Linked DNA regions of Myxococcus xanthus. The main gene of each other region encodes a partner of the protein of the gene in region 2 in a complex. Links are inferred from orthologs where the notes say so. Each region holds a gene or a part of one and is shown on either strand. Other genes may lie near its edges.

Region 1 (5,141 bases), 210 kb from region 2 along the record:
GACGCGATGGAGAAGGTGGGCAAGGAAGGCGTCATCACCGTCGAAGAGGCCAAGGGCCTGGAGACGACGCTGGACGTGGTCGAGGGCATGCAGTTCGACCGCGGCTACCTGTCCCCGTACTTCGTGACGGACCCGGAGCGCATGGAGGCGGCGCTCAACGACGCGCTCATCCTCATCAACGAGAAGAAGATCTCCTCGATGAAGGACCTCCTGCCCATCCTGGAGCAGGTCGCCCGCGCCGGTAAGCCCCTGCTCATCATCGCCGAGGACATCGAGGGCGAGGCCCTGGCCACCCTGGTGGTCAACAAGATCCGCGGCGTGCTGAACGTGTGCGCGGTGAAGGCGCCGGGCTTCGGTGACCGCCGCAAGGCCATGCTCGAGGACATCGCCACCCTGACGGGCGGCAAGATGATCGCCGAGGACCTGGGCATCAAGCTGGACACCATCACCCTCCAGGACCTGGGCCGCGCGAAGCGCCTCACGGTGGACAAGGACAACACCACCATCGTGGACGGTGCTGGCAGCCAGCAGGAGATCGAGGCGCGCGTGAAGCAGATCCGCGCCCAGATTGAAGAGACCTCCAGCGACTACGACCGCGAGAAGCTCCAGGAGCGCCTGGCGAAGCTCGTGGGCGGCGTGGCCGTCATCAACGTCGGCGCGGCCACCGAGACGGAGATGAAGGAGAAGAAGGCCCGCGTCGAGGACGCGCTCAACGCGACCCGCGCGGCCGTGGAAGAGGGCGTCGTCCCTGGCGGCGGCGTGGCCTACATCCGCTGCCTCAAGGCGCTGGAAGGCCTGCAGCTGACCGGTGGTGAGAAGTTCGGCGTGGACATCATCCGCCGCGCGGTCGAGGAGCCCCTCCGCCAGATCGTCGGCAACGGCGGCCTGGAGGGCAGCGTGGTGGTGAACAAGGTCAAGGAGTCCTCCGGTCCGTTCGGCTTCAACGCCGCCACGGGCACCTACGAGGACCTGCTGGCCGCCGGCGTCATCGACCCGGCCAAGGTCAGCCGCACCGCGCTGCAGAACGCGGCGTCCGTGTCCTCGCTGATGCTCACCACCGAGGCCATGGTGGCGGAGCGTCCGAAGGAGGAGAAGGACCTCCCCGCCGGCGGTGGCATGGGCGGGATGGGTGGCATGGGCGGCATGGGCGGCATGGGCATGTAGTCCGCCCCTCACCCCGGCATCCGTCCGGGGTGACGTCCTGAACGCGGCCTCCGGCTCCCTCATGGGGACCCGGAGGCCGTCGTCTTTGCGGGCTGGGTGGCGACGCGCCTTCCCGGCCCTTACTTTGGTGAATACGAAGGAGGAGACACCCGTGAAGCCCGTGAAGATTTTTACGACCACCTACTGTGGCTACTGCGTCCGCGCCAAGGACCTGCTCAAGCGCAAGGGCGTGGATTACGAAGAGGTGGATGTCACCGGAGACGACGACCTGCGCGCGAAGCTCGTGGAGATGAGCGGTGGTCAGCGCACCGTGCCGCAAATCTTCATCGGCGACACGCACGTCGGCGGCTACTCGGACTTGTCCCGCCTGGACACCGAGGGCCGCCTGGAGCCGATGCTCCAGGCCTGAGCACCCCAGGCAGGCGGCCAGGCGCCCCCGCCAAGGCTCCCGGCCTGCGGTGCATAGGTTTCTCCCCGTGGCACTTCACTCATCCACGGGAGGCGGCATGGCAGGCGAAGAGCGGCAGACGGGGACCCGGGACGAGCAGTACAACCTCATCAGCGTCCTGTATCACCTGCTCAAGGGTGCCTCGACCAGTGAGGCGTACATCCGGGATGCCGAGGAAAACGGCGACCCGGAGCTCGCCCAGTTCTTCCGCGATTGGCAGGAGGAGCAGCGAAACCTCGCCGAGCGGGCCAAGAATCTGCTCGGCGCCCGCATGGCGGGCGTCTCCAGGGCGGGCACCGGCCGCAAGCGCTCGGCCCAAGGAGGCAGGCGCGGCGCGGACTCGGTGGAGAAGCAACCCACCAACGCGAGCGTTGCCTCGGGCGGCAATGACACGACGCGTGACGCCGTGGACGAGGAGCTGATGGAGACCTTCCCCGCCAGCGACCCGCCAGCCCGCTACTGAGGCCCCATCCGGATTCCTGCGTCCTTCCGCGAGGGAGTGACGCAGGATTCTGGATTCTGGCCGAACGTTCGTCTTGTATGGGGGGTCGTGAAACACACCGTCCCCTTCCACTGCCCGCGCCTGGTGCTGCTGCTGGTGGCCATCCTGGCCGCGGCCTGCCGGAGCACGCCCTTCCAGGTGCGTGGCGCCGTGCCCGAATCGCTGGGCGCGTCCGCGGTGGTCGTCCAGCCCTTCGGCTTCCAGTGGGCGGAGCCTGACTGGCGCGCCGTGGAGTTGTCTCAGCGGCTGGTGAATGTGGCCCTGGCGCAGGCCGGTGACGCGGCCCTCTTCTTCGGCCCCACCGAGCTGCAGGTGGCGCGGCCCGGCGAGGAAGGCGGTAACGGGCTGACGCGCGCTGTGGTGGCGGCATTGGCCTCCTACGGCGTCCGGCCTGACGGGTTGATGGTCCTCCGCCCCTCGGCGGAGCAACGCATCCAGTCCGGTGAACGTGAACTGATTGACACCGAGGGCTACACGGTGGGCCAGAGCGCCACCGAGGTGGTGATGTACGTGGGCCGTGTCGAGGTCCTCCACCCCGCCACGCAAGAGGTGGTGCTGGAGGTCTTCGGGGAGGCCACCGTGAATCCCTACGCAGACATCCTTGATGAGGGCGCGGACCCGGCTCCGGAGCTGACGCGCCTCATGGAGGAGCTCACGCGCGAAGCACTCCGCGGCCTGTCGAGCCACCTGAAGCCACCCCGCGCGCCCGCCCCCGCGCTGGCCTCCTCCCTGGCGTGGGCGCCGTGGGACGTGCTCGACATGGCGGCGTGGATGCCCAAGGACAGCACAGACCTGGAATTGCCGCCGGGTCTGCAAGAAGCCGGGCAGGACCCGCGAAGCCTGCGCGTCCAGCGCCTGCGCTTCGCCAACCCGGACGCGGACACCGCGCTGCTGGAAACGCTGGCGTTGCGCCCCGGCGGCCTCTATGTGCGCGCCGCACCCGAGGGCGCGAAGCTCTCCGCGGGGGACCTGGTGCTCACGCTCGACGGCCGCCCTGCACTTCCCCAGACACTTGCCCGCGCACGGCTGGCGCTCGTGCCAGTCGAAGCGCGCGTTCAACAACCCTCAGGCAGGATTGTTCCACTCGTACTGCCTTGAGTTTTCCCGATGTGAAGAGGCTCGCGTCGGGCTTGCCCGCCCATGCGACTCGCACCTAAAGAGGACCCGATATGGATAGGCCCGAGGTCACCCAGACCACTCAGACGGAGCAGGAAGGCCGCACCACCCGAATCCCCATCCCCGAATGGACGGTGGAGGTGGTTGCCGGACCTGACAAGGGCAAGAAGGTGAAGACGCAAGACGGACTGGTCCGCGTGGGCTCCGACAGCGCCTGCGACCTGGTCCTCACCGACGCCACGGTGAGCCGCCGCCACCTGGAGGTGGAGCGCACCTCGCGCGGGCTGATGCTGCGCGACACCGGCAGCCGCAACGGCACCTTCCTGGACGGCCGTCAGGTGGTGCAGGCCTACCTGACCAGCGGCGACAAGGTGGAGCTGGGTAAGACGAAGCTCTCCGTGAAGGTCGCCCCGCGTCCCACCGAGGTGGAGGTGGCGGGGGCGGAGTCCTTCGGCGCGCTGGTGGGCGCCTCGGAAAAGATGCGCTGGGTCTTCACGGAGCTGCGCCGCATCGCCCGCGAGGACATGAGCCTGCTCGTGGAGGGTGAGACGGGCACCGGCAAGGAGCTGGCGGCGCGCGCGGTGCACCAGCACTCGGCGCGGCGCCACGGCCCCTTCAAGGTCGTGGACTGCAACCTCATCTCCGAGGAGAAGGCCGAGCGCGAGCTCTTCGGCGGCCTGCGCGCGGGTGACGGCGAGGACCGCGAGGCCCGGGGCGTCTTCGAAGCGGCCCGGGGCGGCACCCTCTTCATGGACGAGGTGGGCGAGCTGCCGCTGCCCGTGCAGGGAAAGCTGCTGCGCGTGCTGGAGACGCGCGAGGTGCCGTCGCTGGACGGCCAGCCGGTGGCGGTGGACGTGCGCGTCATCGCCTCCACCCACCGGAACCTGGAAGAGGACGTGCGCCAGGGCCGCTTCCGCGCGGACCTGTACTTCCGGCTCGCGGTGGCGCGCGTGCGCCTGCCGCCCCTGCGCACCCGGCGGGACGATTTGCCCGCGCTAGCCCAGGCCCTGGCCCAGACGCTGCGCGCCAGCATCACCCTCACGCCCCAGACGCTGGCCCTCTTCGAGGGCTATGAGTGGCCGGGCAACGTGCGCGAGCTGCGCAACGTGCTGGAGCGCGGCGCCCTCATGGAGGAGACGGGCAACAGCAGCTGGCTGGACTTCCTCGCCCAGCCCTCGCGACGCGCGGAGGGACAGGCCCCCACCACCCAGGTGGCCACGCTGGTGGGCACCCTGCCCTACCACGAGGCCAAGGACAGGGTGCTGGCCGACTTCGAGCGCCTGTATTTCGCCGAGGTCATGAAAACCGTGGGCTTCGACATGAAGGCCGCGGAGCAGCGCACCGGCCTGTCCATGCAGAGCCTTTATCGCCTTTTGAAAAAGAACGGGCTTCGGCTCAAGGACCTCAAGAACGCCGAGGGCCTGGAGAAGTAAAGAAGTCCGCACGCAGGTCCACCTCTAGGGAGAACAACCGCATGTTGCGTCGTGTTGCCGTAGCCTCCGTCGTCTTCACTGCCGCTTGCGCCGGCCAGCAGAAGCCCGCAGCCCAGGCCGGACAGCCCACGTCGACCGAGGAGCGTGTCCGCATCACCAACCAGCCCCCGTTCGACCTGGTGAATTGCTTCCCGCGCGAGCTCCAGCTTCCGGAGCAGGCGAGCCAGGGCGTCGTGCTGGGCGCGCTACTCACCACGCGTCCCCAGGTGATGGAGTGCCTGGTGGACCCGAAGCACCGGGGCGCGGAGAAGAGCACCACGGTGGAGGTCAAGACGACCGTCACGGAGCAGGGCGGCTCGCACGCCGTCACCGGGACGAACCTCACCCCGGAAGGCCAGGCCTGCATCCAGAAGGTGGTGGACACCCAGGTGAAGTTGTCCGCGCTGCCCAAGGGCGCGCAGCCGGTGGAGGCGGCCAT
Region 2 (7,468 bases):
CGCGGTGAGCCGAGCCACCTCATCACGGGCCGTCTCCAAGGAGGGACGCAGCGACGCCGCCTCCGCCTCCCGGTCCGTCAGCTCCGCGCGGAGCTTCGTCAGCGACTCCTTCAGCCGGCCGCTGCGCTCCTCCCACGACTTCGCGCGAGCCACCACCTCATCGAGCTTGCCGCGCGTGAAGGCCAGCGGCTCGGGAGGCAGCTGCACCCAGGTCGGGTCCACCACGCGCGCCGGGTCCTGCCCCGCCACCACCAGGAAGTAGGCGGCCTCGCTGTGATTCACCAGGGTGCCGTCCACCTGGAGCCCTTCGCCCCGCTCGAAGGCGAGCTGGTAGCCCAGCACCGGGGACTGCGTGGCCACCTCCACATTGGCGAAGTGGACCGACAGGGCGTCCAGCAGCTGACCATAGGTGGGCGGCACACCCTCCTCGGCCTCCAGCAACTGGGGCAACGCGAGCCCCGCGACGTTGCGCAGGCCGCCCACGAGGAAGCCCTGCTTCGTCACCAGCCGCGCCAGCTCCGCCAGCAGCTCCGGCGCCTTCACGTACGGCGCCAGGTCCGCGACCAGCACCACATCGAAGCTGCCCGACTCGAAGTCGTCGTAGACGTTGGCCCGGAAGCGCAAGGCGGGACCGCCGTGCGCCTTTTGCGCGGCCTCGACCGCCGCTACATCCCTGTCGCACGACACGACTGCGCGCGCGCCTCTCTCCACGAGGAAGCGTGCGCTCTCGCCCCCGGTGGAGGCGACCGCATCGACTTCCAGGACCCGTCGACGGGCGAAGAGGCTCTCCGCGAAAATGTAGCGGGGCAGCAGTTCGCTGGGCCCCAAGCGGCGGAATGTGTGGTGCATCGGTGTGTTCGGGAGTGGGAGTATACCCCCGGGCAGGCGCGCCCCAAGTTAAGCGCCGGGGCTGGAAATGGGCCTCGCGCTCGCACGTCAGGAGGGCAGGCGACATGAACGGAACGGCACAACAGGGATTCGGCTATCGGGCGCGGCGTACCTTCACGCGGCTCCTCATCTTCACTCTCATCCTGGGCCTGGGCGGCGTGGTCGTCTTTCTCCTCTCCCAGCTCAACGCGCGCACCTTCACCCTGGCCCTCCATGACGGGCAGCTGGTGGTGATGAAGGGCCGCAACGCCCCCATGGGCGCGGTCCCCTACCGGACCGGGGACCCGCGGCTGGCGGACGCCTATGCGCCGGTCGCCATCGAAGGCCAGGACGTCTCGGCCCTCCTGACGCGCAAGTTCACCGACCGGGACGAGCTGGACCAGGCCCTGTTCCCCGTCCTGGAGGGACTGGCCCGCCCGCGCATCGCGTCGGACGAGCCGGCCCGGGTCGACCAGGGCCTCTACTACCTCCGGCGCGCGGAGAAGCTCTCCGGCATCACCGAGGAGCAGCGCCTGACGCTCCAGAAGCACATGGTGGACGTGGCCTACTACCAGGCCCGGCAGAAGCTGGAGGACGCCCGCCGGCTGGTCAGCGAGGCCCTCACCCAGCTCAAGCTGGCCGCGGAGAGCCAGAGCCGCCACGCGCGCAGCGCCAACCAGATGCTGTCCGCCGTGGCCCCGCCGGCCCGCGAGTTGGAGGATTCGCTGCGGCGGGCCGTGCACACCCTCAGCGGGCCCCAGGTGGCCCCCCAGACGCCGCCCCAGGCCGCGCCGCAGCCCGCCCCCACCGCGCCGCCCCCGGCCCCCACGCCGCAGCCAGAGACCACCGGGGAGGCCCTGGACGAGGCCCCCCAGGCCCCCACCGGGACGGATGCGGGCGGTGTGGTTCCAACCCCTCCGTAGGGCCCTTTCTGACCGTCCACGGTGGATTCCAGGAGGCCCACACTCCACGTTCCTGGGAGGGGTCACCGACTGTTCACCGAACGACTGCGAGATCGTCTCGGAGATCGATCATAGATTGCACGGGCCATGCCGGGCCGAGCACTAGATCTCGCGTTGACAGGTTGGGTACCCCCCCATAGCTTGTGGCTGGTCGATGGCGCCCCACCAGCCGATGTGGCTGAGAGCGGGGAAGAGGAGGGATTGTGGGTTTCTTGCACACAGCATCGGTTTGGCCCATAAATCCCTCCAGACACACCGTCGATTCCAGCCGCTAGCCCCGTCCCGCCGGAACGGGACTTACCTGAACAATTTTCCAGTAACGTGGTGGGGAACCCCGCTTCCCTGGACAGGCCTCGTGTCTGCCCGAAGCGCCCTGCTTTTGTCTGGAGTGAGCCGCTCGTGAACTTCGATACGCCCGTGAAGCCGTCCGCCAACATGTCTGTCCCGCCCGTCTCCTCCGGTCCGTCCACGCCGGCGACGACGCCCGCGCCGACGGGCGCCGCTGCCTCGGGCGCGGTTGCTTCCGAGCCCACGGCGGGCGACTTCAGCGCGACCTCCATGCGGGTGCGCAAGCGCAACGGCGGCGCGGAGACGGTGGACCTCAACAAGATTGTCCGCGCCGTGGGCCGCTCCTGCGTGGGCCTGCCCCGCGTGGACGCGATGCGCGTGGCCACGAAGACCATCTCCGGCCTGTATGACGGCGCGACGACGCGCGAGCTGGACAGCCTCTCCATCCAGACGGCCGCCGCCCTCATCGTCGAGGAGCCCGAGTACGGCCGTCTCTCCGCGCGCCTGCTGGCCACCTTCATCCAGAAGGAGGTCAGCAACCAGGACATCCACTCCTTCAGCCAGTCCGTGGCCGCGGGCCACAAGCACGGGCTGATCGCGGATCGGCTGCTCCAGTTCGTCCAGGCCAACGCGCGCAAGCTCAACGCGGCCATCGACCCATCGCGCAACGACCTCTTCGAGTACTTCGGCCTGCGCACCGTCTACGACAGGTACCTGCTGAAGAACCCGCAGACGCGCGAGGTGCTGGAGACGCCGCAGGAGTTCTTCCTCCGCGTGGCCAGCGCGCTCAGCGGCGACAATGTGAATGAGGCCATCGAGCTGTACCGGCTGTTCAGCTCGCTGGAGTACCTGCCCAGCTCCCCCACCCTGTTCAACTCGGGCACGCGCCACGAGCAGCTTTCGAGCTGCTTCCTGCTGGACTCGCCCGCGGACGAGCTGGACGCCATCTACAAGAAGTATTCGGACATCGCGATGCTGTCGAAGTTCTCCGGCGGCATCGGCGTGGCGTACCACCGGGTGCGCGCGCGCGGCTCGCTCATCAAGTCCACCAACGGGCACTCCAACGGCATCGTCCCCTGGCTGAAGACGCTGGACGCCTCCGTGGCGGCGGTGAACCAGGGCGGCAAGCGCAAGGGCGCGTGCTGCGTGTACCTGGAGACGTGGCACGCGGACATCGAGGACTTCCTCGAGCTGCGTGAGAACACCGGCGACGACGCGCGCCGCACGCACAACCTGAACCTGGCCAACTGGGTGCCGGACCTCTTCATGAAGCGCGTGGAGGCGGACGGCGACTGGAGCCTGTTCGACCCGAAGGGCGTCCCCCACCTCACGGACCTGTACGGCGACGCCTTCGAGCAGGCCTACGCGAAGGCAGAGGCCGACGGACTGGCCATGCGCAAGGTGAAGGCGCGTGACCTCTACGCCCGGATGATGAAGTGCCTGGCGCAGACGGGTAACGGCTGGATGACCTTCAAGGACATCAGCAACCGCAAGAGCAACCAGACGGGCAAGGACGGCAACGTCATCCACCTGTCCAACCTGTGCACCGAAATCCTGGAGGTGACGAGCCAGGGTGAGACGGCGGTGTGCAACCTGGGCTCGTTGAACCTGAGCCGGATGCTGGTGAACGGGAAGTTCGACTTCGAGCGGCTGCGCGCCAACGCCCAGCTCGCGATGCGGCAGCTCGACCGCGTCATCGACCTGAACTACTACCCCATCCCCACGGCGGCTTCGTCCAACAAGCGCTGGCGCCCGGTGGGCCTGGGCCTGATGGGCCTCCAGGACGTCTTCTTCCAGCTCAAGCTGGCCTTCGACTCGGCGGAGGCGCGTGCGCTCTCCAAGAAGATTTCGGAGGAGATCTACTTCGCGGCGCTGACCACGTCCTGCGAGCTGGCCGAGCAGTACGGCGCCCACGAGTCCTTCCAGGAGACGCGGGCGGCCAAGGGCGAGCTCCAGTTCGACCACTGGGGCGTGGTGCCCGAGGACACGGCGCGCTGGGACGCGCTGCGCCAGCGCATCATGAAGCACGGCCTGCGCAACTCGCTGATGATTGCGATTGCCCCCACGGCGACGATTGCCTCCATCGTCGGCTGCTACGAGTGCATCGAGCCGCAGGTGTCCAACCTGTTCAAGCGCGAGACGCTGTCGGGTGACTTCCTCCAGGTGAACCGCTACCTGGTGCGCGACCTCCAGGCGTTGGGGCTGTGGAACGAGAACATCCGCAACCGCATCAAGATGGCGGAAGGCAGCGTGCAGGACATCACCGAGCTGCCGGAGAACCTCCGCGCGGTGTACCGCACGGCGTGGGAGCTGCCGATGCGCTCGCTGCTGGACATGGGCGCGGACCGAGGGGCGTTCATCGACCAGAGCCAGTCGCTCAACCTGTTCGTCGAGACGCCGAACATCGGGAAGCTGTCCTCGATGTACTTCTACGCGTGGCAGAAGGGCCTGAAGACGACGTACTACCTGCGCTCGCGTCCGGCGACGCGGATTGCCAAGGCCACGGTGGGCGCGGGTGGTGGCGCCAGCATGGCGTCCGCGGCCCCTGCCCCGGTGGCGAAGGCGACCGAGGCCGAGGCGGTGGCCTGCTCGCTGGAGAACCCGGAAGCGTGCGAGGCCTGCCAGTAGGCATTGAGACGCTGACGGTTTCGCAGTTGGAAGAACGTTTGAGTTACCGCGCCGCAGCGCGAGGAGCACGGAAGCAATGCTGTTGAACCCTGGCCTGAATCTCACGCTGCGCCCGATGGCGTATCCGCAGTTCTTCGAGATGTACCGGAACGCCATCAAGAACACCTGGACCGTGGAGGAGGTCGACTTCTCCACGGACCTGGTGGACCTGCGCTCGAAGATGACGGACGCGGAGCGCCACCTCATCCACCGGCTGGTGGCGTTCTTCGCGACGGGTGACAGCATCGTCGGCAACAACCTGGTGCTGAACCTCTACAAGCACCTGAACGCCCCTGAGGCGCGGATGTACCTGTCGCGCCAGCTCTACGAGGAGGCGCTGCACGTCCAGTTCTACCTGACGCTGCTGGACACCTACGTTCCGGACCCGGCGGAGCGGGCGATGGCCTTCGCGGCCGTCGACAACATCCCCTCCATCCAGCGCAAGGCGCAGTTCTGCATGAAGTGGATGGACAGCATCCAGGGGATGGACACGCTGCAGACGAAGCAGGACCGGCGCCAGTTCCTGCTGAACCTCATCTGCTTCGCGGGCTGCATCGAGGGCCTCTTCTTCTTCGCGGCCTTCGCCTACGTGTACTTCCTGCGCAGCAAGGGTCTGCTGAACGGCCTGGCGGCGGGCACCAACTGGGTGTTCCGGGACGAGAGCGCGCACATGGCGTTCGCGTTCGAGTCCATCCAGGTGGCGCGCAAGGAGGAGCCGGACCTCTTCGACGCGCAGATGGAGCGCGACGTGGTGGCCATGCTCCGCGAGGCCGTGGAGTGCGAGACGCAGTTCGCGCAGGACCTGCTGAGCGGCGGCGTGATGGGCCTGTCCGTGCAGGACATGCGCGGCTACCTGGAGTACGTGGCGGACCAGCGGCTCCAGATGCTGGGCATGTCGCCGGTGTTCGGCACGAAGAACCCGCTGCACTTCATGGACCTGCAGGACGTGCAGGAGCTCACGAACTTCTTCGAGCGCCGCGTGTCCTCGTACCAGGTGGCCGTGGGTGTTGGCGCGGCCACGGACGTCGTGCTCGACGCGGCGTTCTGAGCGGCTGTGTGTTGTGTCCCGGGGCGCGGTTTACGCGCCCCGGTTGAGGTCAGCGCGCGGAGGGGTCACCAGAACTTCCACCATGGGCGCTTCGGAGCCTCGGCCCCCCCTGATCCGGCGCCTGGATGGTTGCTCAACAGGGCCACCCTTCCTCCATTGCTTCCGGCGCCGTAACCGTCCGGCCAGTGACGTGGCGTGAGCAGTTGCAGCCGGATGAGAACCGTGGTCGGCGCACGCCGCGAGGATTCAGAGACTGGGCTGGAGGCGCGAGTCGGGCGGGTCGGCGGCGCGTCGCCGCTTCCACTCGTGGGGCAGCAGCTCACCAATGCGCGAGTTGGGGTACGTCTGCACGCGCAGCAAGACGTCCTCAAGGTATGCCTCGGGGTTGACTTGGTTGGCCTCACAGGTGGCCACCAGCGCGTAAAGGCCCGCGAGATTCTCCCCCGCGACCTCGTGGCCGACGAAGAGGAATTTCTTCCGGCCCAGGGCCGCCTTCCTCAGCGCCGATTCCGAGCGGTTGTTGTCGAGAGGAAGGCGCTCATTCTCCACGAAGCGGGTGAGGGCCTCCCACTGCTTGAGGGCGTAGGAAATGGGAAATGGCCTGGCCCAGCGGACTCTTGGGCGGGTGCCGCGGCGCCTGCGTTTCAAGCCAGGCATGCAGTTGCGCGATGACGGGGGCGATGTGGAGTTGACGCAGTCCGCGGAGCGCGGCCGTGCGAACCAAGTCCGCGTCGCGTGCCTGGGCTTCCACCCGGTAGAGATCGAGGATGAAATCCAGGGCTTCACGCGCTTCGGGCGCGGTGGCCAGCGCGTCGAAAATGCGACGCCGGCAGTGGGCCCAACACCCGACGCGTACCCGGCCCTGGGGTAGCGCCACCGCGTTGTAGCCGGTGTACGCGTCCACCACGAGGGCGCCCGAGGTGCCGCCCAGGACTTCCTTCGGCGTCTTGCTGGCGCGGCCCATGCTGAAGCGGTAGCCGATGAGCCACTCGCCTGCCTCATTCTGGGTGAGGAAAGTCCAGAGGTAGCCAAGCCGCGTCTTCTTCACGTCCAGCACTCGCAGCGGCGCCTCGTACGCCCACACCACGTCCGCAGACGCAATGCATTGCAGCAGGTGGTGGGAGAGAGGCAGTAGTACCGAGGCGGCCTGGTGGAAGAGGTCCGTCAGCGTGCTGCGACTCATGGGCACGCCGCTTCTCTCCACCCTCTGGGCCAGCCGGTGCAGCGGCATGGCGTCCGCGCACTTGGACGTCACCACGTGCGCGAGGAAGCCGGGGCCGTACTCGCCCCGGTCCACCCCCCTGGCCGGAGGCGGGGCGGTGACGACGCCCCGGCCGCGCGCGCACGCTAGGACTTCCTGCACGTGTACCTGCCGCTCGAAGCGCGAAAGAATGTACTCGTACACCTCGCTGGTGCGGCCCCGGCCCAGCGGCCTCAAGTCCTCGCTGCCGCACGCGGGGCAGTGGCGCTCCTCGACTGGGACGGCGTGGCGAATTTCCCGCGCCGGGATCTCCTCGGCCTTTCGGGCCGCCCTCTGCTGGCGCTTCTTCTTCGCTGCCTCGTCCCGCGCCGCCTTCGACTCCTCCTCGGACGCGGCCCCTCGCAGCTCGTGTTGGCGGTCATCAAAGAGCGCGGG

Evidence for each region.
Region 1: the proteins of BHS09_RS25955 (region 2) and grxC are in contact, whole or in part, in an NMR structure (PDB 1QFN), measured with the Escherichia coli proteins. The link is inferred for Myxococcus xanthus from one-to-one orthologs.

What each region holds. Positions count from the first base shown.
Region 1 is NZ_CP017174.1:6,185,280-6,190,420, forward strand. Bases 1-2,944 are described here. They hold grxC (glutaredoxin 3), read left to right. Parts: upstream 1-1,315; coding sequence 1,316-1,573; downstream 1,574-2,944. Other genes in these bases: groL (chaperonin GroEL), read left to right, coding at 1-1,164; BHS09_RS25140 (hypothetical protein), read left to right, coding at 1,671-2,075; BHS09_RS25145 (hypothetical protein), read left to right, coding at 2,163-2,944. Outside these bases: more of BHS09_RS25145, read left to right, coding at 2,945-3,212; BHS09_RS25150 (sigma 54-interacting transcriptional regulator), read left to right, coding at 3,284-4,663; BHS09_RS25155 (hypothetical protein), read left to right, coding at 4,705-5,141. UniProt on the Escherichia coli protein: The disulfide bond functions as an electron carrier in the glutathione-dependent synthesis of deoxyribonucleotides by the enzyme ribonucleotide reductase.
Region 2 is NZ_CP017174.1:6,394,188-6,401,655, forward strand. The notes cover bases 1,913-4,986. They hold BHS09_RS25955 (ribonucleoside-diphosphate reductase subunit alpha), read left to right. Parts: upstream 1,913-2,228; coding sequence 2,229-4,745; downstream 4,746-4,986. Other genes in these bases: BHS09_RS25960 (ribonucleotide-diphosphate reductase subunit beta), read left to right, coding at 4,822-4,986. Outside these bases: BHS09_RS25945 (methyltransferase domain-containing protein), read right to left, coding at 1-849; BHS09_RS25950 (IF-2 protein), read left to right, coding at 837-1,790; more of BHS09_RS25960, read left to right, coding at 4,987-5,832; BHS09_RS39530 (transposase domain-containing protein), read right to left, coding at 6,079-6,381; tnpC (IS66 family transposase), read right to left, coding at 6,371-7,468. UniProt on the Escherichia coli protein: Provides the precursors necessary for DNA synthesis. Catalyzes the biosynthesis of deoxyribonucleotides from the corresponding ribonucleotides.